DNA from 4 places in the Paenibacillus germinis genome. Region 1 is predicted to be linked to each of the others. Evidence: predicted binding sites of a transcription regulator. Region 1 holds the regulator's gene; each other region holds the start of a gene.
What was found. The regulator Rex, encoded in region 1, represses fermentation and respiration genes when NADH is low (regulators of the CRP and FNR family bind a similar motif). The targets are predictions, from matches to a motif close to TTGTGAAATATTTCACAA.
Positions count from the first base shown of each region.

Region 2: a site for Rex is predicted at 5,972-5,989, ahead of GC102_RS33975 (cytochrome ubiquinol oxidase subunit I). Genes of this name have one in related genera too.
Region 3: a site for Rex is predicted at 6,470-6,487, ahead of GC102_RS29105 (DoxX family membrane protein). Genes of this name have one in related genera too.
Region 4: a site for Rex is predicted at 1,151-1,168, ahead of GC102_RS29065 (hemerythrin domain-containing protein). Genes of this name have one in related genera too.

Region 1 is NZ_WHOC01000149.1:10,818-18,794, forward strand. It holds gene GC102_RS27325 (inorganic phosphate transporter) at 1-808, shown strand, start outside; gene GC102_RS27330 (redox-sensing transcriptional repressor Rex) at 850-1,470, opposite strand; gene GC102_RS27335 (ATP-dependent DNA helicase DinG, 3'-5' exoribonuclease type) at 1,473-4,328, opposite strand; gene GC102_RS27340 (tetratricopeptide repeat protein) at 4,419-5,012, opposite strand; gene panD (aspartate 1-decarboxylase) at 5,093-5,476, opposite strand; gene panC (pantoate--beta-alanine ligase) at 5,482-6,345, opposite strand; gene panB (3-methyl-2-oxobutanoate hydroxymethyltransferase) at 6,369-7,226, opposite strand; gene GC102_RS27360 (biotin--[acetyl-CoA-carboxylase] ligase) at 7,472-7,977, opposite strand, start outside.
Region 2 is NZ_WHOC01000176.1:12,475-20,451, forward strand. It holds gene GC102_RS33940 (carbohydrate ABC transporter permease) at 1-605, opposite strand, end outside; gene GC102_RS33945 (ABC transporter permease) at 619-1,566, opposite strand; gene GC102_RS33950 (NAD(P)H-dependent oxidoreductase) at 1,785-1,970, opposite strand; gene GC102_RS33955 (NAD-dependent epimerase/dehydratase family protein) at 2,003-2,986, opposite strand; gene GC102_RS33960 (zinc-dependent alcohol dehydrogenase family protein) at 3,227-4,240, opposite strand; gene GC102_RS33965 (nuclear transport factor 2 family protein) at 4,309-4,686, opposite strand; gene GC102_RS33970 (helix-turn-helix transcriptional regulator) at 4,804-5,775, shown strand; gene GC102_RS33975 (cytochrome ubiquinol oxidase subunit I) at 6,176-7,525, shown strand; gene GC102_RS33980 (cytochrome d ubiquinol oxidase subunit II) at 7,522-7,977, shown strand, end outside.
Region 3 is NZ_WHOC01000156.1:22,773-30,749, reverse strand. It holds gene GC102_RS29135 (ABC transporter substrate-binding protein) at 1-567, shown strand, start outside; gene GC102_RS29130 (carbohydrate ABC transporter permease) at 638-1,576, shown strand; gene GC102_RS29125 (carbohydrate ABC transporter permease) at 1,593-2,429, shown strand; gene GC102_RS29120 (spore germination protein) at 2,600-4,066, shown strand; gene GC102_RS29115 (GerAB/ArcD/ProY family transporter) at 4,074-5,192, shown strand; gene GC102_RS29110 (Ger(x)C family spore germination protein) at 5,217-6,338, shown strand; gene GC102_RS29105 (DoxX family membrane protein) at 6,546-7,070, shown strand; gene mobA (molybdenum cofactor guanylyltransferase) at 7,206-7,811, shown strand; gene GC102_RS29095 (cytochrome c oxidase subunit 2A) at 7,919-7,977, shown strand, end outside.
Region 4 is NZ_WHOC01000156.1:9,156-17,132, reverse strand. It holds gene GC102_RS29070 (methyl-accepting chemotaxis protein) at 1-1,064, opposite strand, end outside; gene GC102_RS29065 (hemerythrin domain-containing protein) at 1,232-1,774, shown strand; gene GC102_RS29060 (Crp/Fnr family transcriptional regulator) at 1,801-2,496, opposite strand; gene GC102_RS29055 (GAF domain-containing protein) at 2,789-3,253, shown strand; gene GC102_RS29050 (response regulator transcription factor) at 3,344-3,997, shown strand; gene GC102_RS29045 (PAS domain-containing sensor histidine kinase) at 3,990-5,096, shown strand; gene msrA (peptide-methionine (S)-S-oxide reductase MsrA) at 5,131-6,264, opposite strand; gene GC102_RS29035 (DoxX family protein) at 6,300-6,680, opposite strand; gene GC102_RS29030 (response regulator) at 6,852-7,520, opposite strand; gene GC102_RS29025 (sensor histidine kinase) at 7,517-7,977, opposite strand, start outside.

The DNA.
Region 1 (7,977 bases):
AGGAAGTATAGCGAACCCAGCCAAAATTGAAAACGGTGTTGAAATCGTCATTGCTACCTTACTTGCGGCTATCATTTGGAACTTGTTGACCTGGTATCTGGCGATTCCCTCATCTTCTTCGCATACACTCCTTGGTTCGCTAGCTGGAGCTGTTATCGCTGGCGCTGGGGTCCATTCGGTGAATTGGAATGGTTTTACTCAAATTATTATCATTTTGGTACTATCGCCCATTATTGCTTTCGCCCTAGGTTACCTAATTATGATTTTGATCAAATACATCGTATTATGGTCAGGCAACACATCTAGATCGAAGCTAAATCGCATATTCCGTACCTTGCAAATTTTATCCGCGGGATTACTTTCATACTCCCATGGTGGAAACGATGCACAAAAAGCAATGGGGATTATCGTTTTCGGATTAGTAGCGGCCGGTGTTCAAACGGATCTGGAAGTACCGCTTTGGGTGAAAATCTCCGCAGCTTTGGCTATGGGACTGGGAACGTCCATCGGTGGATGGCGAATTATTAAAACCGTTTCAGGAAAGATTGTTAAAATCGAACCGATTAACGGCTTTGCATCGGACTTAACGTCAGCACTTGTTATTCAATTCTCAACTCATATTGGTAAACCATTGTCAACAACACATGTTATTTCCTCCGCGATTATCGGAACAGGCAGTGTCATGCGTTTCCATGAAGTTCAATGGGGCACGGTTGGACGCATGTTGATCACTTGGGTTATTACGATTCCAATCAGCATCGCTCTCGCATTCTCGATCTACTTCGTTTTGTTCAGACTCATTTTCTAAAAATAAAGGCACGACCCAAGCAAATCGGGTCATGCCTTTTTCTATTCCAAATAATAAGCTAAACTTTGCAATTCGGTTGTAAAATCCGCATGATGCACTCGAACTTCGGGAGGAACCTTAATAATGACCGGAGCAAAATTCAATATCGCTTCAATCCCGCAGTCTACGAATTGATTGGCTACATTTTGAGCTTCGTTCGCTGGAACCGTAATGATGCCGATGCGAACGCCTAATTCAGATAAAACACTCTTCATCTCATGCATCGGTTGAACAATGAGATTGTTGATCGATTCCCCTGCTTTGCTTGGCATTGCATCAAAAACAGCGACAATTTTCATATCATTCCGTAAGTAAGTATTATAATTGCATAAAGCACGGCCTAGGTTACCCGCTCCAACAAGAGCAACTTGAATATGGCGATCCAACTTCAGGATCTGTCTAATCTTCTCAATTAGATAAGCAATATCGTAACCGATTCCCTTTTTGCCGAATTCCCCGAAATAAGCCAAATCCTTGCGAATCTGTGCCGGATTCAGATCGAGTTTTTGACCCAAATCCTGCGAAGATACCGTCGAAACATTTTTCATTGCAAGTTCATTCAGAAAGCGTAAATAAATGGGCAGCCTCCGAACGACGGCTTCCGATATTTTTTGTGTTTTCAACTTTACGCCTCCCCCATCCACTCTTCAATCCTAGGTAACATTTGCTCGGTCGTCATATGTTCTATCTTCGGACCAGGCAATGAATAAAGGAAGTGCTTGCCATAATACGTATCAATGACACGAGTATCATAGATGATAACGATGCCTTTATCGGATGCACGTCTGACAAGTCGCCCAAAGCCCTGCTTAAATCGAATGACAGCCTGTGGCACAGAAAATTTCATAAATGGATTCTCATTGCGTTTTTTTATATTTTCACATTTCGCCTCGACAAGAGGATGATTTGGCGGTTGAAACGGCAGTCGTATAATCGCAAGACAGCTTAGCGCATCTCCTGGAATATCGACACCCTCCCAGAACGAGCTGGTGCCCAGTAGAACGCACATTTTGTTATCTTGGAACATCCGGGTCAGTTTACTCCGATTGCCGCTATCAACCCCCTGCCCGAGCACGGTAATTCCATGTGGCTTCAAGAGATCCTTCATACCAGCATAAATTTGCTTAAGCATACGATTCGAAGTGCACAAAATCAACATACGTCCTTTGGTAATTCGCGCAACATCACTAAGCGACTCAATAAGTGCGTTGATAAAAACAGGATCACCGGCACCTTTGATTGTTGGGAAGTTCCGAGGAATGACGACGAGAGCTTGTTCTCTATAATTAAATGGAGACGGCAATTGAACGGTTTTCAGCTTGCCCGATTCTTCATCCTCAGGGATAACTAACCCTAATTGATCCGCTGAATATTGAAAAGATTTATTAACAGACAACGTCGCGGAGGTCAGGATAATACTGTCTTTAGTCTCAAAGAAATGCTGCTGCAGCAGACCACTTACATCCGTTGGCACCGAAACAAGCTGCAGCGACTTTGATTTGGCATAGGTGCCCGCTTCCATCCAATACACATAACCCTCATCGGCCATTTTCATAAAAAAGTGCAGGGCATCTCGATGGTTGTACAATTCCTTTACCGTGCCATTCAAATCGGTGACTAAACCTTGGACCCCGAAAACTTCCTGCATGTCCTTCACTTCATTTAACAATTTATCCAGCGTGCGGAGTAAATCATTCGCATTCAAATAAATATTGTCTTCCATGATCAGAAGCTCTCGCCACTCGGGTGGAAGCGTTTCGGGCTTCATCCGCAGTACGTACTGTGAGTTTTCAGACTGCGAAGGATCGCTCCTAGAAGATAACAGTTCATAGAGCGCTTCGCTGAGCCGATCCCAATCCTCTTTGATTTGCACAATTTTGGGAAAGAGCCCGTCAATGGTTTGACTCCAAGCAGCCGCGCGTTCCGGCTGCTCATCCGATTTCTGCAATCGAAACCGCAGCATCGGTAATTGGCCGCTTCGATTATCTTTATAAAGCCATAGCAACGAATGATAAAATGCGGAAGAATGCAGCTCAATACCAAGATGTTTACTGGCCACTTCTTCGAAGTGATGAGCCTCATCAATGACAAGGTGCTTGTAAGACGGTAGAAGACGGTTCTCAGCCTTCATATCCGTGAAAAGGAGGGAATGGTTCGTAATGATCACATCGGCCGTATTGGCGTCATTCCGAGCGCGATGATAGAAGCACTTCTTGTACCAAGGACACATGCGATTCAAACAAGAATCAGTGTCACTTGCAACCGAATACCAGAATTGAGCACCCTTATTTCCAAAATGCAGCTCCTCTTCATCTCCATGCTCCGTCTCACTCAGCCATACAACCATTTGCGCTGCCGTGATCGGATCTTCCTTGCCATTCTCGTAATCACGTGTTGTTAGCTTTGTCTCAAATTTACGCAAGCATAAGTAATGACTTCTGCCTTTGAGTACAGCAGCTTTGAATGGGATAGGGAAAATCTCCTTCAAGAGAGGAATATCCCGCTCACGGAGTTGTTCTTGCAAGTTAATCGTATGCGTAGAGACGATCACTTTCTTCTCATACTTGATGCCATAATAAATAGATGGTATTAAATACCCTAGTGACTTCCCTGTCCCGGTTCCCGCTTCAATCATCAAATGCTGATCCTGCTCGAGTGACTTTTCAACTTCCCGGATCATCTGCTCTTGGGATTCGCGGTCTTCAAAGATCTCGAATTTTTCTCGTAAGGCTGTTTTCAAACCTTGATGGAACTCTGTAAAAGAAGAACCTAAACCATCCGCATCGGAGTCTTTGCGCGTATCTTCCTCATCACCCCAATCGGTGACACCCAGCGTAAATTGCCTGAAATATCGATTCGTATCCATATCCACACTGGTGATAGACTCTTTGTAGATGCATATTTCATCGAGGAACCAGCCTAAATCGCTGTTGCCGTTTTCGAAAATATGCTGCAAACGTTGAATCGTTAGAAGTGGCAACCCAAGCAAGCGTTCCAAACAAATTATCCATATGGCTGCCGTTACTTCCGCATCACTATCCGCCTGGTGTGGCCTTTCATGATCAATACCAAACAAACCGGCTACCATGCTGAGTTGAAGACTCGAAATCGATGGAAATAGGATGCGCAGCAAATCCATCGTATCCAGCACACGTCCTGTGAAAGGCGGGTATCCTGTTTTCGTGAGTCCTTTTTGCAAAAAGGATAAATCAAAAGCCGCATGGTGCGCCACAAGTACACAATCAAACAACAGCGGAAACATATCCGCCATGACTTGGTCAAGTGGGGGAGCATCAACAACCATGTCTTCCGTAATCCCTGTAAGTGTTGTAATCGAAGAAGGTATACTTACCCCTGGTTTGACCAGAGAAGTATACCTGTGAGTAATTTGAAATTGATCTATAATGACGAGTCCAACCTGAATAATTTCATCCGCAGGCTGACTTCCTGTCGTTTCAAAATCCAAAACTGCAAATTTCATGACGTGTATCTTCAACCCTTTCGTCCTGCACTTCTCCTAGCATACCAAATCTTATTAGGAAAAGGGAATACCCAGTTAGCCGCTTCCGTTTTAGGATTCGTCCAAATTGATCAGCGGCTCCATGCAAGAAGGATCAGTGTGATACGCTTTTTGAAAATATTCAAAGGCTTTTTCCATATTCTGATTTTGCACTTGAATGCAGCCCATTGCGTTGTAGGAAATGGCCTTCATCTTGGTATTGTCGGTCAAGGGCAAAAGGAACTTGAAGTGTTGATACGCTTCTCCAAACTCCCCTTTGCGCAAATGACCCATCGCTAAATATACCCTAGCTAGCAAGAAATCCGGCTGCCTTTGAATCAGCACTTGGAATTCTTTGATCGCTTGATCGTACATATAAAGCTTGTAATATCCCTGGCCCCGCATGAATTCATCCGTCTGCTTTCCCGACACATCTAGATCCATCAGCTCATCATGAAGGGTTTGGGTACTCATCGGTACGGCCCCATAAAACTTTCCCAATTTCTCCTCAAAAAGCAGCCACGCTTCGATGAACTCATCGCTCATCGTTTTCAACACCTGCAATTGTTCGTCGAGCTCCGCCTTTTTTTCCACGTCACTATTCGGATATTCTTTTTGGATTTCTTCCAAAACCTCGTTCATTGTGGAAAATAAATGCTTAAACATTTGGCATCCCACCTTTGCTTCGAAAGCTTATCCTCATTCTTTGTAAACAGAGCCGATTTCATGCATGGAAGTGATCCCTCTTAAAGGATGGTGGAATGCTCTTCTTCTTTGAGAAGCTGCGCAACTTTATTATTATCACCCATAATGGCAATCGTTGGTTGATGCTTCTTCGCTTCTTCATCGGTCATCATCGCATAAGAAATAATAATAACCGTATCACCGGTCTGAACTAACCTAGCCGCAGCCCCATTTAAACAAATCACACCTGTGCCGCGCGGCCCCGGAATAATATAAGTTTCGAGACGTGCACCATTGTTGTTGTTCACGATTTGCACTTTCTCATTCGGCAGCATACCAACCAAATCGATCAAATCTTCATCAATCGTAATGCTTCCGATATAATTCAAATTCGCTTCCGTAACGGTTGCCCGGTGGATCTTAGCTTTCATCATTGTTCGAAACATGGAAGTCACTTCCCTACTTGTAAAATTAAATTATCGATCAAACGCGTTTTGCCGAATTTGACAGCCAAAGCAATGATAATAGAATGGGTATGATGGCTATTTTTAAAAGGTTCTAAAGTCGGATAAGCTAGTACCTCTACATAGTCAATGATGGCTAAAGATGAAGTAGCAATATGTTGGCTGACCAAACTTTCAAGCTCCTGCGGCGTGAAAGCTGTATGTGATTCCACAAATGCCTTTGCTTTCTGTAAGGATTGAGACAAAACTAAAGCTTCCTTACGCTCTTCCTCAGAAAGATACACATTGCGCGAGCTCATAGCAAGCCCGTCTGCTTCACGCAATATAGGACATGGAACAATCTCGATGCCGAGATTGAGATCCTGCACCATTTGCTCAATGACAGCAACCTGCTGGGCATCCTTCAGGCCAAAAAAGGCTTGATCAGGCTGTACAATATGAAACAACTTGCTAACGACAGTTGCGACCCCATCAAAGTGTCCAGGCCGCGATGCTCCGCAAAGTCTAGAGGTAAGACCTGTCACACTGACCGTAGTGCGTGTCGGTGACGGATACATTTCGCTCACTGATGGCATGAACACTAGGTCAACGCCTGCGGCTTCAGCTAATTGCAGGTCCCGCTCCGTATTACGCGGGTATCGCTCGAAATCCTCACCTGGACCGAACTGGAGCGGATTAACAAATATACTTAGCACGACAAGTCCACTTTGAGCACGTGCTTTGCGCAGTAAACTAGCATGACCTTCGTGTAAATAGCCCATTGTGGGTACAAACCCAACGGATTGGTCGTTCTTGCGTCGATAGTCCTTTATGCGAGAACGCAAATCAGCAATTGAATGAATCACTTCCATTGTCTGGATCGCTTCCATGCCTCTCACTTCTCCTTATCGCCATATAAGTATTCAACAACATCATTGTCCATATGAAACGTATGCTCTGGCGCAGGGAATGCCCGTGCTTTCACTTCTTTCACATATTCCCCAATACCTGCACGAATAGTTTCCCCTATATTCGCGTATGCTTTTACAAACTTTCTGGCAGCACTGTCAGAACCATACTGGAGAAGATCATGATAAACAAGTACCTGGCCATCGCAATGAATCCCAGAACCAATTCCAATTGTAGGAATTGATAGCTGCTTTGTTATCCACTCAGCTAGTTCATCAGTCACCAGCTCTAAGACCACAGCAAAAGCTCCCGCTTCCTCAAGAGCCTTAGCGTCACTGAGCAGTTTCTCCGCTTGTTCGGAGCTGCGTCCTTGTACACGGAATCCACCAAGTTGATGTACGGATTGCGGAGTTAAACCCAAATGTCCGACGACCGGCACACCGGCCTCCGTAATCGCTTTGACAGTTGCAGCAATCTCAGCTCCGCCTTCCAGCTTAACCGCCTTTGCTCCACCCTCTTGCATTAATCGGGCAACACCACGAAATGTTGAGTCCAAGCTTCCATGGTAAGTCAAGAAAGGCATATCCGCTACAATGAACGTATTTGAAGCTCCACGCACCGCGGCTCGCGTCTGGTAAACCATATCATCCAGTGTGACAGGCAGGGTTGAATCGTAGCCTAGTACTACATTCCCCAAAGAATCTCCTACAAGGATGACATCAATACCAGCCTCTTCCGCCAAGCGGGCTGAGGGATAATCATAAGCAGTTACCATTGTTATGGGAACGCCATCTTGCTTCATTTTTCTCATCTTAGCTGTCGTAAGCGGCTTACGTTGTTCCATTGTTATCCCAGCTTCCTCATATAAAATAAAAAACCTTTTAGCTAAGAGCTAAAAGGATCGCATGCAGAAAGAATCCAATGATCCCTCTGTCTCGGTCCCATAAGGCTCAGAGCAGAATCCAACATCTTGTTTCAAGTCCTATTCCTTTGTAAAAAAAACTACCAACGTCAAGCTGCAAGTGCAGTTCCTTTAAGGATACCGCCTTGTCTTGCTATTATACCAAATGTTGCTTCCATTTGATACCTTTACTTCAGTTCAATATCTCCGGAATAGATCTTTATTTTCTCTCCAGCTTGCGTTATTACCGTTAATGCACCTGAATCATCCAACGAATCAGCGATGCCTTCAATGACTCCTGAAGGTGTATTCGTACGGATTGGACGCTTCAAAGTTACACTAAGAGCCTCCCATAGCAAACGGATTGGTGCGAAGCCCTTCTCCATATAAAGCGCATAAAGATCTTCAAATTCTAAAAGAAAAGCTTGTACCAAACTTTCTCTTGGGATGTCAGTGCCCGATTCAATCGCAAGTGAGGTCGCAATATTCCGAAGTTCCTCGGGATAATCTTCCCTTTTCAAATTTACACTGATGCCAATCCCTGCAACCACATACTTGAGCCGTTCATCTTCCCCACTGCTTTCAAGTAAGATGCCGCTTACCTTCTTACCTTTAATTAGAAGATCATTTGGCCACTTAATGCCGATGTCTACCTGGCAAACCTTTTGGATGGAGCGACACAGCGCTACCGCAC
Region 2 (7,977 bases), on a different contig from region 1:
TAAAATAAGGAAATCGTGGCAAGGACGGGCAAGGACAAGGGTAAAATGATCTTCCATAGCGTCTGAAGTTCACTTGCACCGTCTACCCTCGCCGATTCCTCGATTTCAGCAGGCAATTGCTCGAAAAAGCCTTTAATGATCACTAGATTAAATGCACTAATGAGATGTGGAATAATCAATACCCAAGGACTGTTTAGCAATCCCAGAGAGCGGATTAATAAATAAGTAGGAATTAATCCTCCCCCAAACATCATGGTAAAGACGATGAATAGTAAAAATGCGCTGCGCCCCGGCAAATATTTTTTGGATAACGGATAAGCCGCTATTATCGTAAAAAATACATTAAGCGCAGTGCCTACTATCGTTCGAAACAACGTAATTTTATATGCCTGCCCGATACCATGAGAAATAAATACTTCTTTATAAGCTATAAAGGTAAAGGATTCTGGTATAATAACAATTCCTCTTCTTAACACTTCCGATTCTGGCGTAATTGAAACAGCAACCACATATAGAAAGGGAAGTAAGCAAAGCAGTGATAGCACAATAAGAATAATATAAACGGCTGTTTGCCATACTTTTTCCCCGAATGACAGATTTATCATATTGAAAACCACCTCACCAAATTTGCCCATCGAATTTTTTGGCGAGCTTGTTCGCAGCCAAAACTAAAACAAATCCGATGACAGCTTTAAACAATCCTACAGCAGTAGCCAACCCAATCTTAAGACGCTCCAACCCTTCACGGTATACCCATGTGTCGATAATGTCGATCTTCTCCTGGTTAAAGGTGTTGGCAAACATGTATATTTGGTCAAAGCCAGCGTCCAGAATATGGCTTAGTTTAAGGATCAGCATCAGAATAATGACTCCTCGAATGCCGGGTAATGTTACATGCCATAGCTGTCTCCACTTGGATGCGCCATCGATTCGGGCCGCTTCATATAAGCTCGGATCGATTCCCGCTAATGCTGCAAGGTACAATATCGCTCCCCATCCAATATCCTTCCATATTTCAGATAAGATGATCAGCAGTCTGCCCCAGGCAGGTTCCGTCAGAAAGGAGATCGGTTGGAAACCATTTCCCTTCAGAAGCATATTAAAAAGGCCATCTCCTGGGGCTAATAATGCCACCATTATTCCATAAACAATGACCCAAGAGAGAAAATGGGGCAAATAAGTAATTGTTTGCACGATTTTCTTAAACCAATGGACATAAACTTCATTGAGAAGCAGAGCAAGTACGATGGGTGCGGAGAAGCCGAACAATAGCTTGTACAGCGATATGATAATCGTATTTCTCATAATATCCCAGAAATATACCCCGTTAATAAAATCTTTAAAATTTTTCAATCCCACCCACGGGCTATCCCATAGTCCCAAAGCCAAATTGTAGTTTTTAAAAGCAATAACGATTCCCGCCATAGGAATGTACTTGAAAATTGCAAAATATAACAATGCCGGGAATAAAAGAGCATACATCACTTTATACGTTCGTATCGTTCTTATCAAAGACTTCCACTTGGGAGGGAGGGGGATGGCGTCCGCTGCCAATTTCGTTTGCATTTCATCACCTCAACTTTATTTATATTTTTATAATAGCATCCCAAAATCGGATAAATTTCTGTGATTTCTAGAATTTCTTATAAGATATTAAGTAAGAGACTGGGAAAATTTCAATACACTATGCATGAAAAAATATAGCCTCTCCAACCATGCCCGTAAACTGGAAAGAAGGCTGCCATGTGGCAACCCTTTTTTATTGAACTATGGTATTCATTAGTTCAACTTGTAAAGTATGATCCTTCTCGAATTTCTGTTGAATTCAGAATCTCCTTCGCTCTTGGCCTGCCGTATAAATCCCGAACGACAACCCCATCCCCTTGCAGATAGCTTTCCGTCACCGTGTCCAGAATCGCGTTATTGAAGCTGCTTTTTCTTGAATGTGTATAAATGATCAAATGGTTCATATTCAATTTACTTTAAGCATGTTAGTGATTGATTACTTACTATTTGTTGTAAAAAGAGAGCCATTTCTTCTCTGCAGCGCGTGAATCGTAGCCATGATTCCCTTCTCGAAGGCAGTCGCCCGTGCCTGTCCGATCAACCGCTCGTATTTGTCCGCGCTCAAGACAAGCGGCTCTTCGGTCAAATAGAGCATCTCCACGACCTCCTTCATTACAGGCACAGCCATACCGAGCAAAGACAGCCCGACTCTCCCTAGCGGAATGACCGATTTGGCGCTACCGCTCGCCTCCTGGGCTATTTGCACGATCTCCCTGCCCGAGATCAAGCCTGCCCCAGGTATATGCCAGTTCTGCCCATATGCATCATCCCTGCCGGCGAGCTCCGTGATCATGAACGCCGCGTCCGGTAAGTAAACGAACTCGCGGGGGACACGCATATTGCCTATGAAAAATGCCATCTTGCCAGCCGCGATCGCTTCGAGTGTAGAGCCCAGATAAGAAGCCTCATTCGCCGTGGGGCCGTAATAATCCGGCAAGCGGACGATCATGACCTTAGCTCGGCTCCACCGCCAATCGAACAGCATCTTCTCGTAAGCGAGCCTGATCTTGCCCTTCTTTGTATGCGGCTGCTTCGGATGCTCCTCCGTCGCCCGAGTCATCTGACTTCTTCCATAAGGATAGATACCGTCGATTGCGACTATTTTTATACTCAGCCGGTTAGCAGCCTCCATCACCGATTCACCAAGCGGAATCAGCTTGCTTACCATCTCGTGATATGGCACATTCGCACAATGGAACAAGACGTCCGCACCTTCCGAAGCGGAGACGATGTCATCCGGACGGAAAGCATCACCTACGGCAATCGTCAGATGCTCAGGATGACCCAGCCTAGCCCTAAGATCCTCCAGTTTCTGACGAGATCGCCCGAATGCTACCGTCCGAATTCCTCGCTTGACCAGCTCTTCCGCAACTGAAGCCCCCGTGCCTCCCGTTGCTCCTACTACTATCGCTTTTTCCAAAAGAATCACCTCATTTTTAATTTTGTGATTGATCAATTACTAACCTGAAAACAATATAACATTCAGTTATTGATTGGTCAATCACTTTTTTAAAAAATCCGTTATCCTCCTCCTATCTCCTTCAATTCGGGCATTGCCAATGCTACCGAAATGTTGCACAGTATTTCATTCGAACTCAGCCTCACCTTGAGCCCAATAGAGCCCTTGTCTCTTCCCAAAAGGAAAAGAAAGGGCTCCGCTTTATGGAAGGCGAATAATAACTTTACCAAATTTCGAAGCCTCCTTGAAGTAGCTGAACGCCTCCTTGGCTTCGTCGAAAGAAAACACACGGTCGATGACAGGCTTCATCTGGTGGGCCGCAATGGCGCGGTTCATCGTATAGAATTGAGCACGACTGCCAACGGCGATCCCCCGGAGGGTAAAGACGTTATAAGCAATAGCTTTGAGGTCAATCGTCGCGCCTTCTTGTGTGAGCCATCCGACCTGACTGATTTGACCTTCAAAGGCGATTGATTTAATCGACTTTTCGAGGGTACTCGTTCCGCCAACCTCTACAACACGATCGACGCCTCGGCCTCCAGTCAGCTCACGCACTGCGATATGCCATTCGGGCACTGTCGTGTAGTTAATGACTTCATCCGCCCCGAGGGCCTTCAACCGGTCTGCCTTTTCATCGCTCGAAGTGGTTGCAATAACTCGGGCACCGCTCAGCTTGGCGAGCTGCAGCGCGAATAGAGAGACACTGCCTGATCCGAGCGTGAGTACGGTATGTCCGGCCTGCAGCGACTGCCCGCTAGTGAGGGCATTCCATGCGGTAACGGCGGCGCACGGTAAGGCTGCGGCTTCCTCGAAAGAAAGATGATCGGGAATATGGACAACAGCCTCTTGGCTCAGAACCGCATATTCAGTAAGCATCCCGTCTAGAGAGCCGCCGAGCTGCGCTGAATACTCCCAGCTGAACGGACCGTCAATCCACTGTGGAAAGATGGAGGCCATGACTCGTTCCCCCGGTTTGACCCGGGTGACACCTTCACCTACCTCTACAATTTCGCCAGCCCCGTCTGAAGCTGGAATAAAGTCCGGCCGGACTGGCAGGGGATACCTGCCATGAAATAGAATTGAAATTTCTCGATAATTAAGCGAACAGGCCCTAACCCGAATTAGCACTTCTCCTGGACCCGGAACCGGTATGTCGTGTTCCTTAACCGAAAGGCCGGCAAGGCCCTCTCCCAGATTTCCATGATAACTTCTCACGATATCCCTCCTCAAGGTTGGAATGATGGTGCAGTTTGCTCGAATGACCAGACAATATGCTCGACGAATCAGGATGCTTGCAGCACATCGGTGAATTGATAGTCGAAACGGATCCGGCCATCATCGTCAAGCAGCATGAAGACGGTTCCGGCAGCCACAGCCATGCCGCCATCCCGGGGGACCATCGCCCAGCTGTACCTTACGGCTTTGTGATGCTCATCTGCAACCCCTATGGTTTTAAATACGTATCCTCCCGTTACTACGAACTTTTCGTACGCCTTGAGTACCCGGTCCTCGATGGCTTCGTGTCCATGCGCTTCAAGCGAATGAGTGCAATGGGTTGCGTCTTCCGACCACAGCTCTGCGATGATTTCTCTGCGCCGCTTCGCGTCAGATTCGTTCCAAACGGAGTTGTAAAGATTTACGAAAGTATTAATCTCTTTCATAGCCTAATCACCATTCCTTCGTTGTTAAGTTGATTACATATATGACTATACCATTCAAACATGACAGATCCTGGCTTGTTTAAATGGTATAATTAAAAAAATGCGAGGAGGAGTGCTATGTTAAAATCACAGCGGCTGATCCAGCTCATCATGATCGTCAATGCCAGGAAATCATTTACCGTTCCGGAGCTTGCCGATGAATTAGGATTATCCAAGCGCACGATAACCCGCGATTTGCAGGAACTGAGCGAATTGGGTATCCCTATTTATTCCGTACAGGGGCGAGGGGGAGGCTATAGGCTTCTGCAGGAGCGGTTGCTCCCGCCGATTACATTCACGGAAAGCGAAGCGGTTGCTATGTTTTTCGCCTGCCAATCGCTGCAGTATTTCGGTTCCCTACCTTTTGATGAAGGGGCTTCCTCGGCGCTTCACAAGTTCTACCATTACCTTCCTCCCGATATCAAAGAACAAATCAACCGGCTGAAGAACAAAGTGGTGATTTGGAACCCGCTGCGGTCCATGTCCGCTAAGTGCCTTCGCACCTTGATGCAGGCCATAATGGTCCGAAGCGTAGTGACCATCGAGTATGACACGGGCAAGGGAGCCGAGAGAAGAGACATTCAGCCGATCGGTCTTTATGCTAGTCAGGGCTACTGGTATTGTCCGGCCTACTGCTTCGAGCGCAAAGGATATCGCCTCTTCCGTGCGGATCGAGTACGCTCCGTCAGTTTGAATGATTTGCTCGCCTGCTTGGATGAGGTCGACAAGAAATCCATCTTCGATTGGAATGTCGACGAGCTGAATGCATCGGAGAAACAGGAACTAATCGCCACCCTGACACCAATGGGCGTTCGGTCCTTAGAGGAGAACGGCTGGTTTAATGAGTTCATTGAACACTATGAGGATGGAAGTGGTGAGATCCGTATGATGATCCCCGTGAACAAGGTGTCGTTTTATGCGGAGATGATTTGGGGAGTTGGAGAAGCTGCCAGGATTATTGAACCGCCAGAGGCGATAACTTATATAGAACAAAAGTTGAAGATGATGAGGCAGCAGTACAAGGTCCAATCCAAACTTATAAATTCATAGTAAAGGATAACTATAGCTTAACTAGGCTGCCAATCACTCGGCAGCCTTCTCTGTTTATTGAACTCTTGTTTTCCCTATTCCTTCTTGGAATCAATCTGATAACTTTGCGCCCGTCAAATGTTTCACCAGGTATTCATATACATACTGCTAACGTTAATAAAGTTGTAATACTTTGTTCAAACCGTATTCACATATTATGTGAAATAAATCACATACATGGCGTAAGATAGAAATATATAACAAATCAAATTGAAAACAGAAGGTGATACCACTTGAACCAATCTCGAAACCATGAAAAACGATTGATGTACCTGATGTTCATTGTTGCTTTTGTCATGTTACTTTCTTTTATCCGCAAGTTTTTTTGAACCTATGAAAACTACTAAGGAGATGAGTCCATATGCCTATCTACGATCCCGTATTTTATAGCCGTCTACTCACTGAGACCACACTGGCATTTCATATCATTTTCGCTACCATCGGCGTTGGCGTTCCGGTCATGATTATGTTGGCTGAGTTAGCCAGCATTAAACGTAAAGATCCCTATTATGCGTTGCTCGCACGAAGATGGGCTCGGGGTTTCGTTATCACCGTTGCTATTGGGGTGGTTACAGGTACTGCTATCGGGCTTCAACTCAGTCTGTTGTGGCCGAAGTTCATGGAGATTGCTGGGCAAGCCATTGCGCTTCCGTTATTTCTAGAAACATTCGCCTTTTTCATCGAGGCTATCTTTTTAGGCATTTATTTATATACATGGGAACGTTTAAAACCTATGCATCATCTCTTTCTACTCGTTCCTGTTGTCATTGGCTCCTCTGCCTCAGCATTTTTTATTACAACTGTGAATGCATTCATGAATACGCCGCAAGGCTTCACTCTAAAAGATGGCTTGATTACGAATGTACAGCCGATTCTAGCTATGTTTAATCCATCAATGCCTACCAAAGTAGCACATGTGCTTTCCTCTGCCTACATGACCAGCGCATTCATCTTGGCTGCTATAGCGGCTTACTCCCTTCTCAGGAAAAAGGGGGATACTTTATACGCAAAAAAAGCTTTAAAGCTGACAATTACTGCTGGGCTCGTGTTCGCCATAACTACGGCAATGATCGGTGATCTATCAGCCAAATTTCTAGCTCATAATCAACCTGAAAAGCTTGCCGCAGCCGAGTGGCACTTTGAAACGACTACGAATGCACCGCTCGTTCTTGGCGGTATTTTGACTGAAAATAATGAGGTTAAATATGCGTTGAAAATTCCGTATGCACTAAGTATTTTGGCAGGTGGAACTCCAGGAACTGAGGTAAAAGGGCTGAATGATATTCCGAAAGATCTCCGTCCTCCTCTATACGTGCATTATTTCTTTGACGCCATGGTTGCTATAGGCATGTTTGTGATTTTCGTTGCCATTTGTCATATGTGGTACGCACGCCAAAAATCCCGTAAACCTTATCCGAGATGGCTTCTAGCGATTATCGTTGTATGTGGTCCGCTTTCCATGCTAGGCATCCAATGTGGATGGTTTTACGCGGAGGTTGGTCGCCAACCATGGATTCTGCGTGGATATATGAAGGTAGCAGATGCCGCTACATCTTCACAAGACGTGGACACCATGTTACTGCTGTTCTGTTTACTTTATATGGTTTTAGCACTGACTGCGGTAAAAGTATTATCCAAACTTTTTAGAAAAAACGATGTTGCAGATGAACTGATTGCACTTGGTATTTTCGGGGGGAGGACCAAAGAATGAGTCTAGAACTTGTTGGAATAACTGTTTTGTGGATCTTTTTATATGGATATCTAATTGTGGCGTCCATTGACTTTGGTGCGGGTTTCTTCAGCTACTATTCGGTTATTACGATGAAAAAGCATATCATTCATAAGATCATTGAAAGATATTTATCTCCTGTCTGGGAAGTTACCAATGTATTCTTAGTTTTCTTCTACATCGGTATGGTTGGATTCTTCCCAGAAACAGCACGTTATTATGGGACTGCGTTACTTGTACCAGGCAGTGTAGCTATCATATTGCTAGCCATAAGAGGAGCCTACTACGCTTTCAGCAACTATGGTTCCAAGGATAACAAATGGTACATGCTGCTCTATGGAGCAACTGGCTTGCTCATCCCTGCAACCCTTTCTACGGTACTGACCATTTCTGAGGGTGGAATCATCGTCGAACAGAACGGCATGATTTTGCTA
Region 3 (7,977 bases), on a different contig from region 1:
ACTGATTTCGGTAAAAAATACAATGTCGAGGACATTGCAGGATTCACAAGCGCAGCCGGTACGGATGAAATGGATCCATTCATTTCCGGTCAAATCAGTATGAAGATAAGTGGAAACTGGACGGTAGCCGGTATCAAAAAATTTAAGCCGAACCTGAATTACGGTGTTACACCGATACCCACGCCTACTGGATCAAACTTTTCGACGTGGTCGGGCGGCATGTCCCTTATTATCCCTAAAGGCTCCAAGAACATTGAACCCGCTTGGAAGTTCCTTGAATTCTTGGGTAAAGAAGAGGGGCAATATTTGGTGAACGCCCAGTCTGGCATGTCGGTTATTGATTCGGTTAACGCCAAATTCGGGTACAAAGACGATCCAATAATGAAAGAATTCGTCAATATTCTTCCGAAATCACACAACCGTCCGGTCATTCCTGAAGGACAGCTGCTTTGGAATGAACTAGCTTCCGCAACGGAAAAGGCCACTCGCGGTAACGGCAGCCCTAAAGAGAATCTCGATAAAGTGACAGAAACTGTAAACAAGGCACTAGAAAAATATAATAAATAGATACTCTATAGGCAGGGAGAGTCTCTCTCTCCTTGCCTATTCATGTATGATATTCGGAAGGAGGATGCACATGGCAAAACCAGCTGAGTCTATTCATGTATTAAAACATACAGCAGCAAGAAAAAAGAGATCATTTCGTACGACAAACTTGATTGGGTGGCTCTTTGCTTCACCTTGGGCTTTAGGTCTCATTTGCTTTTATGCAATTCCAATGTTCGCCTCCATCTACTTCAGCTTCACTACTTACAGTATCCTGCAGCCTGGTGAATTTATCGGTCTGAATAATTATAAGGATCTTTTTAATGATCCTTTGTTTTGGAAATCCATATACAACACGATCTATTTTGCTGTTTTTTTTGTTCCTTTAAGTATATTTTTCGGTGTAGCTCTGGCTATGATGCTAAATATGAAGGTCAAGGGTATGGCTGTATATCGAACGATCTTCTTCTTACCGACCCTTGTGCCGCAAGTGGCTTTGGCCGTACTGTGGATGTGGTTGTTGCATCCAAACTTTGGTTTGGTGAATGGCATGTTAGCAAGCCTAGGTATCGATGGGCCCCCTTGGTTGGGTGGTGAATCGTGGTCTAAACCCTCTCTCATCCTTATGTCGTTATGGGGTATCGGTCATGCTGTCGTTATCTACCTTGCTGGCTTAGGGGACATCCCAGACGAGTACTACGAAGCAGCGGAAATCGATGGCGCTAATTGGTTTCAGAAAGCGAAAACAGTAACGCTGCCTTTGCTAACTCCTGTTATTTTCTACAATCTGGTGATGGGAACAATCGGTGCGTTTCAACAGTTCACTCTCCCGTACACAATGACCAAAGGGCAAGGAACTCCAGCAAATTCCATGACATTTTACGTCATGTATTTATACGAGAACGGATTTAGATATTTCAAAATGGGCTATGCTTCGGCTATGGCATGGATCTTATTTGTTATCGTTATGGCCTTAACTGCATTGATTTTCATATCGTCGAAACGTTGGGTTCACTATCAAGGGAAATAAAGGAGGCAATAAAGGAATGAATCCTCTAACTATTAAAAAAATTAATCGAACGTTAGCTCATTTATGCCTAATTATTGCTTCATTCTTTTTCATTATCCCGTTTATTTGGCTGGTCTCAACGTCCTTGAAACCGCTCACGCAAATCTTTACATTTCCCCCAGAATGGATTCCGCATCCCTTTCAGTGGAGCAACTATTCCCGTGCTGTAGAGTATATTGCTTTCTGGACATATCTAAAAAATACAGCAGTTATTACTATAGTTAGTACAATTGGTGTGATCATCTCCTGTCCATTGGTTGCCTATAGCTTTGCCAAGTTGGAGTGGCGCGGTCGCGGCGTGTTGTTCTTCGTTACCCTCGCTGTTATGATGATTCCCGGTCAAGTCACCATGATTCCCCTTTTTCTTTTGTTTACTAAATTAGGTTGGGTTGGAACAGCTCTTCCGCTCATTATCCCCCAATTTTTTGGAGTACCGTTTTACATCTTCTTATTAAGGCAGTTTTTTCTTGGGCTGCCCGATGCCCTTCGCGAAGCAGCACGCATAGACGGCGCTAGTGAGTTCCGCATTTATCTACAAATCATGTTCCCGTTAGCCAAGTCCGCCGTTTTAGCTGTGGCACTGTTTCAATTTATGGGAAGTTGGACCGATTTCATTGGTCCCTTGCTCTATTTAACCAATGAACCTACCTATACGGTCTCACTCGGATTGCAGCAATTCCAAAGTCAAAAAGGTTCTGAATGGGGCCTATTAATGGCCGTGTCCACCTTGATGACATTACCCGTTATTATCCTGTTCTTTTTTCTCCAGAAAACGTTTATTAGCGGAATTACCTTTAGCGGTATAAAAGGTTGAAAAGAGAAAGTTTATGTGAATAAATTAGAACAGCTATGGCTTCGCCTTTTTATAAGGCGAAGCCATTAGCCATTTTAGGGTCTAGACTAATCTTTTTACTCAAGCTGTGTGCGTTGTTCCCATGCATAACTATGGAGAAAATATGGATACTATGGTTAAAGGTGATATGTATGGAATTACCGAATTCAGTTGATCTTTTTGAAGAATCATTAAAAAGCCTGATCCATAATTGCTCGGATCTTATCGTCAAACATGCTAATGATGGCCTTAATCTCATTTATTTCTGTAATTTAGTTGACTCAAATCTTGTTAACAATCAACTACTCAGCTCACTACAGCAAACCCGGCTAGAACCATTCTCGATGGAGGGACTTGCTCAATCAATCCCTATTGGCCAGACTGACCTTACTTGTGAAATGGAGCAAGTCATTATCTTGCTGCTGCGCGGTTGGACAGTGGTATATAAAGTTGGACAAACAGACGCCATACTGGTCAATACATCTAAGCAACCAAAACGATCTCCATCCATAACCGAAATCGAAACGAATGTGATCGGGCCTCAGATCGGGTTCACCGAATCGTTGGAAACGAATCTGGGTATCGTTCGCAGCATTATTGCTCATGAAAACCTGTGTAATGAATCATTTGAAATTGGTGAAATAACGAGAACTCAGGTGCAACTGCTTTACTTGAAAGATGTCGCAGAGGAGCAGACCGTCAATACGCTGCGTCAGCGGATTTCGGAACTGGAAATAGACGGTGTCATCGGGAGCACCCTTCTGGTTCAGCTTATTGAAGATAATTCTTTGTCGATTTTTCCTCAAATGATCATAACCGAACGACCCGATCGTGTCAGCTTTAGCTTATTGGAGGGTAAAGTCGTTCTGCTTGTCAATGGCAGCAATTTTGCAATTGTAGGACCGAGTACATTCCTTGATTTTTTCAAATCACCGGAAGATCATTACCTGCATTGGAATATAGCGATGTTCATTAGAGGATTGAGGTTCTTGGCTATCTTCATCTCAATCCTTTTGACTCCTGCGTATGTTGCAGCATTAACGTTTCATTATGAGATCATTCCTCCTAGTCTGCTTGTTCCGCTATCCCAGTCGCGTTCCAAAGTGCCGTTTCCACCTTTATTTGAATCGTTATTTCTAGAAATTACGATTGAACTTCTACGTGAAGCCGGGGCTAGACTACCAACCAAGGTTGGACAAACGATGGGTATCGTGGGAGGTATTGTTATCGGACAAGCGGCGGTTCAGGCCGGATTTACGAGCAACATCTTAATTATGATTGTCGCCTTGGCTGCTCTGTCTTCGTTTACAACACCCATATACTTAATGGGCATTAGTATCCGATTTGTTCGCTTTCCGATGATTATTGCTGCTGGAATTTGGGGTGGGATCGGCATTGTGTTCACGATCTGTTTATTACTCATGCATCTCTTACGTCTAACGAGTCTTGGACATCCGTATATGCATCCGATCTTTCCTCCGCGATGGAGGGACATGGTAGATACGGTTATTCGACTTCCTTTTCCACTTCTCTCCGCTCGTTCTACCTTTACACGCACGCCGAATAAGCAAAGGTTCAATAAGAATAAAGCGAAGCAGAAGAAAGACATCGACGAGTAGACGGGTGATGACAAAAATGGAGATTTCGGATAAACCGAGGAAAGGTTTAATGTTTCAAGCTTTCCTACTTGTTTTTGTAATCAGTAAAGCCCAATTGGGGGTGGGTGTGCTCGGATTCCAGCGAGTTATCTTTAAATCAGCGGGTCATGATGCTTGGATTTCGGTCATTGTGGCCGGTTTGGCCGCACATCTTTCCGTTTGGTTGATGATTCGCACGCTAGCGCATTATGATTCTGCTGACTTGTTTGGTATTCATTATGCACTATTCGGAAAATGGATAGGACGGATGCTTAGCCTCCTGTTTATGACCTATTTCGCGTTCTACGTCTTGACGATCTCACGCACGTATATTGAAACTGTTCAGTCCTGGATATTTCCCGATTTCCCAACATGGCTCCTCATGCTGCTTCTCATTACGCTAATTGCATATGGTCTGACTGGCGGAATTCGAGTGATTATTGGCATGTGCCTGTTTGGTTTTGTTTGTTGGATCATGACCACGCTATTTTTTTATGCGGCGATCAAGCATGCCCAGTGGAGTTTTTTGCTTCCGATCATGGAAGCATCTCCTTCCCAGTTGTTACAAGGAGCGAGTAAAATGCCGCTAACGCTTGCGGGGTTCGAGGTCATTTTCTTTCTGTACCCGTTCATTCGAGATCAACAAAACGCTAATCGTTACGCTCAAATAGGTGTTCTTCTTAGCAACCTGTTTTATTTGTTACTCATGGTCATTTCTATCGTTTATTATAGTCAAAATCAGATGCCAAAAACGATTTGGGCTACTTTTAGTTTTCTGAAAATCATCCGCTTTCCGTTTCTGGAACGATTCGAATACATTGCGATTCCGATCTGGATGCTTATCCTAGTATGCAATCTAATGTTATTTACATGGGTCATCCTACGTGGAATGAAGCGTGTTTTTCAGCAAAATCAAAAGCGGACGTTAGCCGTATTCTGTATCATTCTTTTCGCATGCTCCTTTCTATTCCAAAAACACGGACAAATATATAAGATGAACTCTATCTTGAATTCCGTATCGACCTATGTGATCTTTCTTTATCCACCCCTTCTTTTTCTGTTGGTGAAAACCGTACATGCCTTTAAAAAAAGAACCGTTCAACGCTAGGATTACTCTCGGGGAGTGAAATGCGTGAGAAGACCGTTTTGTCTATCTCTATTGCTCGGCACAGTCGTTTTGTTCTCGGGATGTGTCAAACCATTCATTTTGGAGAATTTGGCACTCGGCATTATTATCGGATATGACTCTCTTGAGAAAGAACGCATTCTTACAACATCGGTCTTGCAAAAAATCGATCCGAGCGCCAGAGAAAAGACGCAGGTCGTAGCCAGCACGGCATATACCAGTAAAGGTTCGCGCATTTCTTCGAATCGAGAGCTTAGCAAATACTTGGTTGGAGGACAAGTGCGGGTCGTCATGTACGGCAAAAAGCTTGCCTCCAAAGGGATCATCGATCTGGTTGATACCCTGTCCCGTGACCCAACGCTCGGCGATATGATTTACCTTTGTGTTAGCGATGAGGAAGCTTCGCATATTCTAACGCATCGCTATCGGGAAATATCGAATATTGGCATGTATCTCTATGAAAACTTAAGACAAAACTCGGAGAGAGAGGAGCTTCCTTCCCCGACGCTCCAAGATTTTCTTCGTGATTATTACAGTGAAGGCAAAGATCCAGTGGTGCCTTTGTTGAAACGAAAGGGCAATGAAGTTTATATCAAAGGACTGGCATTGTTTCATGATGACCGCATGGTTCATGAAGCTTCGCCGCGGCAAGGATTTCTGCTCAAAGTACTACTCAATACGAAGAAGGAGGGGAATTTCGAACTCGTAGCAGACGCCGAACTTTTAGCGAAGTACATGAAACATCCAGATAAAGAGGTTAAAATTGTGTTCGACACTGTGAAAAGCAGCAGTAAAATTAAGCTTCTTGACACGAAAGTACCAGAATTTATAGTGTCGGTGTCGATACACGGTGATCTTCAAGAAATTTCGGCTCCTTATTCCTTTGATAAGCCCGAGTCTATACCTGCATTAGAGAAAGAAATTGGAAAAAAACTGAAGGAGGAAATAGAAACATTCATCGCGAGTCTGCAATCGAATGAATCTGATGCCGTGGGGTTCGGGGAGGTTTATCGGAGTAAAGTAAGAGACTCAAAGCTAACGAAAGCAAAGTGGCACCCCATGTTCAGAGATGCAAAAATCAACGTTCGTGTAAATTTCACATTGAGACATACCGGTGCTATTGAGTGAAAATGAAGGATCATAAAGCAAAAAGCTGCCATTGGCTTAGTCCAGGGCAGCTTTTGCTTTGTCAGTAGATAAGAAAGTATAAATTATATACTTTTGCTTCGCATCTAACTGTCAATGTTCAATGTACGTAGGTGTGATCTATTTCACATACCGGCATGGTTTTTCGAAATATAATGAAATCAGAAAAGAAAAAAGGAGATGGTTCAAATGATGAAGTGGTTAAGGGGAAATCGTTACGCGGCGATGATGTTGACGATTATTCGTTTGTACGTTGGTTGGGAGTGGATGACAGCGGGATGGCATAAAATCGCCGGAGCAAAGCCATTTGACGCAGCGGGTTATCTGAAAGGAGCAATTGCGAAACCAGTCCTTGAATCGGGAACTACGGATATGGTTTACGCGAATTACGTGGCTTTCTTGAAAAGCTTTGCCCTCCCTAATGTGGGCGTCTTCAATGTTATGGTTCCTTGGGGGGAATTGCTAGTTGGTTTGGGTCTGATACTAGGCGCACTGACGACTACAGCCATATTCTTTGGATTATTAATGAACTTTATGTATATGTTCGCCGGAACGGTTAGCAGCAACCCATGGTTAATGCTTCTTGGATTCTTTATCATCGCCGCAGGCGCTAACGCAGGCAAGTTCGGCGTTGACCATCTGATCCTTCCGTATCTTCACAAATGGTTTGATAAACTAATCGAAAGATTCCATTTGAAACCAAAGTATAAATAAGTGGGCACAGTGGAGCGGGTAATTTACAAAGGATGTTCATATATTCAAAAAGAACCTACTCTTTGACTCAGTTCGCTGAAGAAGAGTAGGTGTTTTTTTCTCACTACAAAACGGGATAGAGGGAGTGTGATGGTGATGCTTACAGGCATCATTTTGGCTGGTGGAGCAAACCGTCGAATGAATGGGGAACTGAAAGCATTACTTCCTTTTGGTGGACAGCCTCTCATTGTTCGCCAAGTGGATCGGATGAGGATATTGTGTGATGAAATCATTGTTGTAACGAACGATCCCAAGTCGTATCTTCCTATTTTGGACCGTTCGGTACGGATTATTACGGATTTTCACACCGGCTATGGACCGCTTGGGGGCATGCATGCTGGATTGTCGTTAGCTAAGCATTCATCGGTATGGGTTGTTGGTTGTGATATGCCTTTTATTTCTTACAAAGCTGCCGAACTTTTGTGGAACAGAAAGCGGGAAGGCATTGAGGCTGTAGTTCCTCTTGTATCGGGCAATTTAGTTCCCCTGCATGGGATTTATGATCGAGAATGCAAGACTAAGATTCTTCCTCTGCTCAAAAAAGGTGAAACTCGGGTTTCTGCTTTACTGGGACATATTTTCTGGAGTGAGTTAGGGGACGAATATTTGCAAAAGAATGGTGTCGATCTGAAATTCATTTCGAGCATCAAGACCATGGAAGATTATGAGGCTTTCAAACACACCGTGAAGACGGGGATGTAAGGAATTGTACCCTTTTCATATACGGAATGTGACATAAATCATAGTGGCCTCGGCAGAATGCTCCTAGAATTAGGATAGCTAGATTTTAAGTTGGAGGTGGGTCTGATATGAGTATTAGAAAGTTAAGCAATGAGCAGCCCGAACAAATAAGAATAAACAAGGCGGA
Region 4 (7,977 bases), on a different contig from region 1:
GCAATATGATCCACGAACTGATCGACCTGATTTGCTTCACCAACGATACTTTGAAGCGCTGAAGCGGTTGTCTCCCCATTCGCGGTTTCTTTATTGACCATTTCGAATTGCTGTGTAATTTTCGAGACGACATTCTTGACCTCAGACTGAATTTGATCGATAAGCTGATTAATGTCATGAACGGCCTGCGAGCTTTGCTCGGCGAGCTTCTTCACTTCACCAGCCACTACGGCAAAGCCTTTGCCATGTTCGCCGGCTCTTGCAGCCTCAATAGAAGCATTCAATGCTAATAAATGGGTTTGGTTGGCGAATTCACCAACAACGCTTGAAATTTCGCTGATTTGCTTCGCATTGCTTTCCAAACGTCGAACAGTATGTATGGATTCTTGATTAGAAATCGCAAGGCTTTGCATCCCATTAACTAAAGAATGAATCACTCTTGCACTATCCTTAATGGTAATAATCATTTGCGTCGTTAAATGCCGGGCATCATGGGCTTTTTTATTGATGTCATCGGTGGTTCTCATGATTTGTTCGACGGACATGAACATGGCTTCCGAGGATTTCGACTGCTGTTCAGCTCCATGGGATATGTCTTCAATCGTCGTTGTTATCAGCTCCACATGAGCTGCAGCATGTCCAATCGCTGATCTCAATTCATCCACATGCATATCGGTCCCTATGAAGTTGACTGAAATTCCATCAATGATTTCTCTTAAGTTTCCGATCATCAGCGAGAAAGAAAGGCTGAGTTCTCTTAATTCATCATCTGATTTACTTGGAGTAATCGTAATTTGTAAATTCCCTGCGGAAGCTTCATTAGCTGCATCTGTAAGCTGGAGTAGGGGTTTAATGAACCATTTTGCCGCAATCCATCCTAGAAATCCTGTCCAGAATATACCCAAAGAAAGGGTGATCCAGATGAACAACCAATCCGGCATGTAATCTTTAAATAAACCTTGCAGGGTAAAAATAAAAAAAGCACTTGTCCCATAGGTTACGGTGGATACTAACGTGATGCCAAGTACCATTTTCTTGACTATACTCCATTTAAATTTCTTCATCTTCGTCAGTCCCCATTCTGCCTTTTCTGTGATGATTTCTTCCAATAAGCACTTTCCAAAAATATAGCAGAATCTTAAAAACGTAGATGTGATGTTTCTCACAGCGATAATCTGCAAAGAATTTATACTAGAAATAGAAGCAAACGACGTATGTTGGAGGGATGAATATGGCACCACTTTCAATAACCTGCATGTTAGGAATAGCCTCATCCAACCCAGATGAACTTGATTTTGCCACGGATCGTCTGAAGGAAGAGCATAGCCAATTAAGACAGCAGCTAAAGGCTCTCGAACATAGCGCTAAGGAAGTGAGTCTGCTGGATAATCCTGCTGAGGGCGTTCAGGTCTTGCAGCAGCTAAGGCAGCAAACCGCTGATTTTGTGGAGGCACTGGAGCGCCACGCCGAATGGGAGGACCAGCAGTTGTTTCCATTTCTGCTTGATTATTTTCACCGGCAATCGGCTCCATCGATAACGCCCTCCTTTTGGGTACTGGAAAAGGATCATCAGCTGGCGATTTCATTTATCCAGACCTTCCATGAAACCATCATCGATTTAACGCCAATTGTCATCAAAAAACAGCTGATTGAGGCTGCGGCGCATCTCATACAGGCCTGTTTAATCTTAAATGATCACTTTACGATGGAAGAACAGCTCGTAATTCCTTTAACGGAGAAAGTGCTAACGGACCTTGAATCATTCTTTTCATAGTTAATTGGACCATTTCAATCGGGATGCTACATGCGGCAAATCTCTTTCGGGCAGTTTTCGCAGTGGCATACATCGCGGAGATAGGTTAAATCCTTAATCACAATTTGGCCATTTTGTATCTCAAGAGCATCTTCCTTTTTCATATCACTCAACATCCGATTGACACTTTCCCGAGTAGCTCCAATCATATCGGCCATTTCTGTATGATTGATCTTGTAATTGATCAGCGTATGCTCACCGTTTGGAACGCCATAAGAATTACTGAGTCTGATAAGTAACGAACAGAGGGCACCTGGTTTTCCGTACATCATTAAATCGCGGAACTTCGTTTCGGTCATGCGGTGCATAAGCCCCATCCATTTCATAAACTCAATGGCCAAATCCCCATGCTGCCAAAGTAAGACTTCGAGGTCTTTGCGTTGAATGACCCCAATCTCACAATCAGCTGTTACTTCTGCACTATAGCTTTGTACAGAGTTCTGAAAGGGATCGATCTGACCGAATAAATCACCCGCCTGATGCAGCGATATGATGAAGCTTTTACCCGTTTCCGACAGCTTGGTGATGCGCACTCCGCCTTTTATTACGTAGTACAATTTATCCGCGACATCACCTTCCCAAAACAGATAATCACCTTTCTCCGCATGCTTCACATACATAATGCTTTGTAATTTATGGAAATTCTCTTCAGAAAAAAAGGCTAGAATACCGTTAACAGCCATCTGTACCAACTCCTCAACGTTTCTTTGTTATCTCTATCTTAACGGGTTCAGATGGTTTTGTTTATCGGGGGTTCTGCTGATCTTTAGAGGGGAAACTCCCTATTTGGTGTGAGATAAATCACAGTTAATCCTTAACTTTCCTGACGACTCTGAGGTGATTTGCAGGTGAATAAGCGCAATGTCCTGATTGCGAAATCAGGGTTTTCCCTGACATACAAGATGAGTGGAAACGTCTACAATGTTAATTAAAATAAATCGGCTCTGGTGCAAAGAGGAAATGGAGGTGGTCTAGATGGCTCATGGGGATGCAACCATCATAGAAGAGTTGGAGCGTTTGCGAAGCCTAACGTCAAGTGATTTTATCGCACTGGCGCCATTGCACGACAAAGCCCAGCGCATACGTTGGAAATATGCTTCGGGCAGCAGAAATGAACGCTATCGGCAAATGGTGATTAAATCGGGTCAAGGATTAGCTGGTTCCGTCCTGCGTCTCGGCCGATGGGTGAAGCTCGATGACTCGCATCCTGACTCCGATCAAGTGCGACGTAATTGTCCTGTCCTACTTGCCGAGCAGCTGCAGACTGCAGCCGTATTTCCAATTTTGACGGATTCCGATAGTCTGTTGATAAAAGGCTTGCTGTTCATCGGAAAAAGAACACAGCCCAGATATGCTCAGGCAGAGCTCCTTGTCGTTCAGGAAGGTCTCCCTGCTCTGGCTTGGTATCTGAAGGACAATACAGGGGAAATAGTAAAATGAGTTCCATTACCGGAATTCATTTTATTTGTTATTATTAATATAATATGAGTGATGATAGGGTAGTTCTAATCGATTTATTGGAGGATGGGTATGCTTAAAATTCTAGTAGTTGATGATCATGCCGTAGTCAGGTCGGGATTAATGAGCCTGCTGAATGGTAAGCATAGCATGGAAGTTATCGGAGAGGCTGCCGATGGAAAAGAAGGCATTCAAGCAGCCGAATTGCTTAAGCCGGATGTCGTATTAATGGATTTAAACATGCCCCATGGCATGGATGGACTTACAGCGACAACAGAATTGAAGCGCCTGATGCCGGATTTAGCGGTGCTGGTTCTGACGATGCATGACGATGACGAGTACCTGTTTAGAGCAATTCACGCAGGCGCCTCAGGGTATATTTTGAAAAGTGCTCCGCATGAGGAGCTGTTGACTGCCATCCGCTCAGTAGCATCAGGAAACGCCTATCTGTATCCTACAGCAACCAAACGGCTGATGAGTGAATATATAGAACGATTGAAGCATGGAGAAAATATCGGTCCTTACGAATCCCTTTCTGAACGTGAAAAGGAAGTTCTGTCTCTGATTGCCAAAGGATTTTCCAATAAAGAAATAGCTGAACAATTGATTATTAGCGTAAAAACAGTTGAATCGCATAAGAGCAACGTGATGGAGAAGCTAGGGCTCAAAACGAGACCAGAGTTGGTCAAGTTTGCGGTGAAGAAAGGATTGTTGAATTTTGAGTAAGGATGTAAATAAAGAGTATCCAGAAGTGATTGGTGAAAATGTAACGGAGCTTATAGCCCGCATGGATGATTATATTACGGACTCCATGTTTCAAGCTGATCTGAAACAGTCTCTCAAGCAGCTGTCCAATGTTAAGTTTGCCCTAGATGAATCTTCCATTGTTGCCGTCACGGATCATAAAGGGAAAATTCAATATGTGAACGATAAATTTTGCGAAATCTCCCAATATTCACGTGCTGAACTTCTCGGTCAAGACCACCGAATTATTAACTCGGGTTATCATCGGAAGGAATTTATGACCCTCTTGTGGCAAACGATTACCTCTGGCAAGGTATGGCGCGGAGAGATCAAAAATAAAGCGAAAAGTGGTGGATTCTACTGGGTAGATACGACGATTGTGCCATTCGTGGATGAGCAAGGGAAACCCTACCAGTATCTTGCGATTCGTAACGAAGTGACGCAATTAAAGCGTGTCGAAGAAGAGCTGCAGCTTATGATGTCGCAAGTCATGCAAATTCAGGAGGAAGAACGAAGAAAATTTTCGCGTGAGCTGCATGATGGTATCGGGCAGAGTCTGTTCTCACTGTTGATACAGATGGATAGAGTCATTGGGGAAAGTGAGCAGTCTGAAATAGTCGGGCTTAGGCAAGTTGTTTCCGGAATCATTGAGGAAGTTCGCAATTTGGCGTGGGAAATCCGTCCTTCTGTTCTGGATGATTTAGGTGTAGTGCCGGCCATTCGAACCTATATAGAAAATTACACGGGGCATTACGGCATACGTGTCTTACTTGAAAGCAATTTGCGTAAGCGACTGGGAGCTTTGGAGGAAACGACCATATACCGCGTTATACAGGAGGCTCTTACCAACGTAGCCAAGTATGCAGATGTATCAGAAGCTAAGGTGTTCGTTCATGATAAAGATTCATTCGTTGAAGTGCGCATCGAAGATCGGGGAAAAGGTTTTATTCGCATTGGCGGCTCCAAAGGAGTGGGGCTATTCAGTATGGAGGAAAGAGCCAAGAGCATTGGCGGTGAAATCGCTATTCATTCTGAATTAGAAAAAGGGACGACGATCACCCTGATTGTTCCGAAGAGGTGAATCATACATCCCTGCGGAGAGTTTTGCTGAGCTCTTAGGAATTAAATTGCTTGACAAACAAGCCATATCCTCTTGCTTCAAGGTCATTTCTCGGAATGAATTGTAAAGCTGCAGAGTTAATGCAGAAACGCAGTCCCGTGGGCTCGGGTCCGTCGTTGAACACATCGCCTAGAAAGGAATCGGCATAACGGCTCCTGACCTGGGTAACGACCGAGAATAAGTCACGTTTTTCTTTAAATATAATATGGTCTGGCACCAACGGTTTCGTAAAGCTAGCCCAGCCCGTACCCGCATCAAACTTGTCTTTGGAGCTAAATAATGGCTCACCCGAAACAATATCCACGTAAATACCTTCTTTTTTGTTATCCCAATACTCGTTGTGAAACGGCTGCTCGTCCTTATCATGCTGAGTTACGTCGTATTGGAGCTTAGTCAACGTTTTCAACTTTTCTTCTTTGTTAAAATCTTTATATGCATTCATTTTTTCGGGAATCACGACCCGATCTTTACCCCAAGTTTTATTCAAAAATGCAGCCCGACCAGAGCCGAGTTCATTTACCTTGTAGCTGATTGGATTTTTTTTGAAATAGTCCTGATGTTCCTCCTCCGCTTTGTAAAACGTTGATGCAGATAAAATCTTCGTTACAATCGGCTTATCAAACTGTCCCGATGAACCTAATGCCTCTTTGGATGCTTCGGCCATCTCTTTCTGTTCATTGCTATTGTAAAATACGACGGAACGATATTCGTTGCCACGATCAACGAATTGACCATCTGCATCCGTAGGATCGACGTTTCGCCAGTAAACTTGAAGCAGCTGGTCATACGTAATCTGATCCGGATTAAAGCGAACTTCCACCGACTCTAGATGGCCTGTAGTTCCAGTAGACACCTCGGCATAGGTCGGATTTTCCTTTTGTCCTCCTGTATATCCGGTTACAACACGCAAGACACCATCAAGCTTTTCGAAGGGCGACTCCATACTCCAGAAGCAACCTCCAGCAAAAATAGCGGTATCGTAATTGGTGCTCGATTGTTCACTAACTGTAGTTAACACCTCTTGAGCTTTTATTACTCCATCTTTGTGAAAGGAAGCGTAAATGGAATAACCAATAAAGACGAATAGGGCAATGGGCAGCACATATAATTTAGGTTTTTTAAAATTCATTTTCCCTTCGCCTCCGTATTAGGTTCTCTAGATTCTCAAGAAGCTAATTCCATACCTTTCTGCATTTTTCTTAGGAAGTAGTAGGACAGCAGAACAAACAATAAGACTACGACAGACTTAATACTTCCCATAGGATTTCCGACAGCGTTTTCTGACCAAAATGCTGCAATACAATCAATAGTAAAGCCGGCATATGCCCATTCTTTTAGCCTGTTGAATTTTGGAATAAGAAGAACAATGATACCTATGAGTTTGGCTACTCCAAGAATAGTCAGAAAGTAGGCAGGATAGCCCAACAGCTGAGTCGATTCTGCTAATGTTTTTGGGGTTTGTAAAAGCTCATTGACGGCACTGAGTAAGAATCCTATGAGCGTACAAATCGTGATTACCCAGTAGGTGATTTTTATTTTCTTCATTTTAATAACTCCTCGTATCATATTTTTTAGTTTTGTCTTTCTTACACTCTGATTTTAGCAAGAACAAAACGTAAGCAAATCTGTGAGAAGTCATGTATTCACAAAGAAAAAGGCAGAACGTTTGATCGCTAAAGCATGATTAATCTCATACTCTATGCCAAAAGTCATGCCTTATAATTCTATTTGATGACGAACTGAGAATACGGCAGCTTGTGTTCGGTCACGCAATCCTAACTTAGCTATGACATTCGAAACGTGATTTTTCACTGTACCTTCGGTGATAATAAGTAAGCCTGCAATTTCTTTATTATTTAATCCTTGGCCCAATAAAGCTAGTACCTCTTTCTCCCGTTCGGTCAGTTGACTGAGCTGGGCAGGCTCATTGATAGGTAAAGGATGAGCGTTATCCGGGTTCCATTCCGACATTTTTTTCAACTCGTTAAGAAGCGTTGCCGTTATATCTGGTTGAAGTACAGTCCCGCCATTGTATACAGTTTGAATCGCACTTACGATCGCCTCAGATGGCATATCTTTCAACAAATAGCCATGGACGCCTTTTTCCAAAACTCTCAAAATTAACTCCGCGTCATCGAAAGTGGTCAGAACCAGTACCTTCGTCTCTGGTAAAGCTCTAAGAATCAATTCCGTTCCTTCCACGCCATCCATGCCAGGCATTCGGATATCCATCAACACCACATCCGGTCGCCATTCGAGCGCCTTGGTATAGGCATCTCTCCCATCAACCGCTGTTCCAACGACGTCCATGCCCTGTTCCAACCCGATGATGGTCGCAAGTCCCTCTCTCATGAGCCTCTGATCGTCTACGATGAGGATTTTCAATGATGTACACGCTCCAATTCCGTTAATGGATAAGGGAATTGCACTTCGACAGCAAAACCATCTTGCTGATCCATGCCGAAATGCACCTTTCCATTCCATTCCTTGACTCTTTCTTGCAAATTAATTAAACCAAACCCCGGTTTCAGTTGGGCAGGAACCCCTCCGTCATTACGTATGCACAATGAGAAACCAGTCTCCGAATAGGCTAACAAGATTTTCGCATTTTTCGCATGGCCGTGTTTATGAGCATTCGTCAATGATTCCTGTACAATTCGATAAGCCGTTAATTGGAGATCACCTGGCAGTGGGACGGGGGTCCCATTTACTTCAAAAGTGGTTTGAACCTCGGCAAATTTGGTGAATTCCTCCGTAAGCTTCCCGAGGCTATCATTTAAGGAAGTGGACGTAACAGGCTCATCTCGAATAGCCCTTACCGAAAGCCGGACCTCTTGCAAAG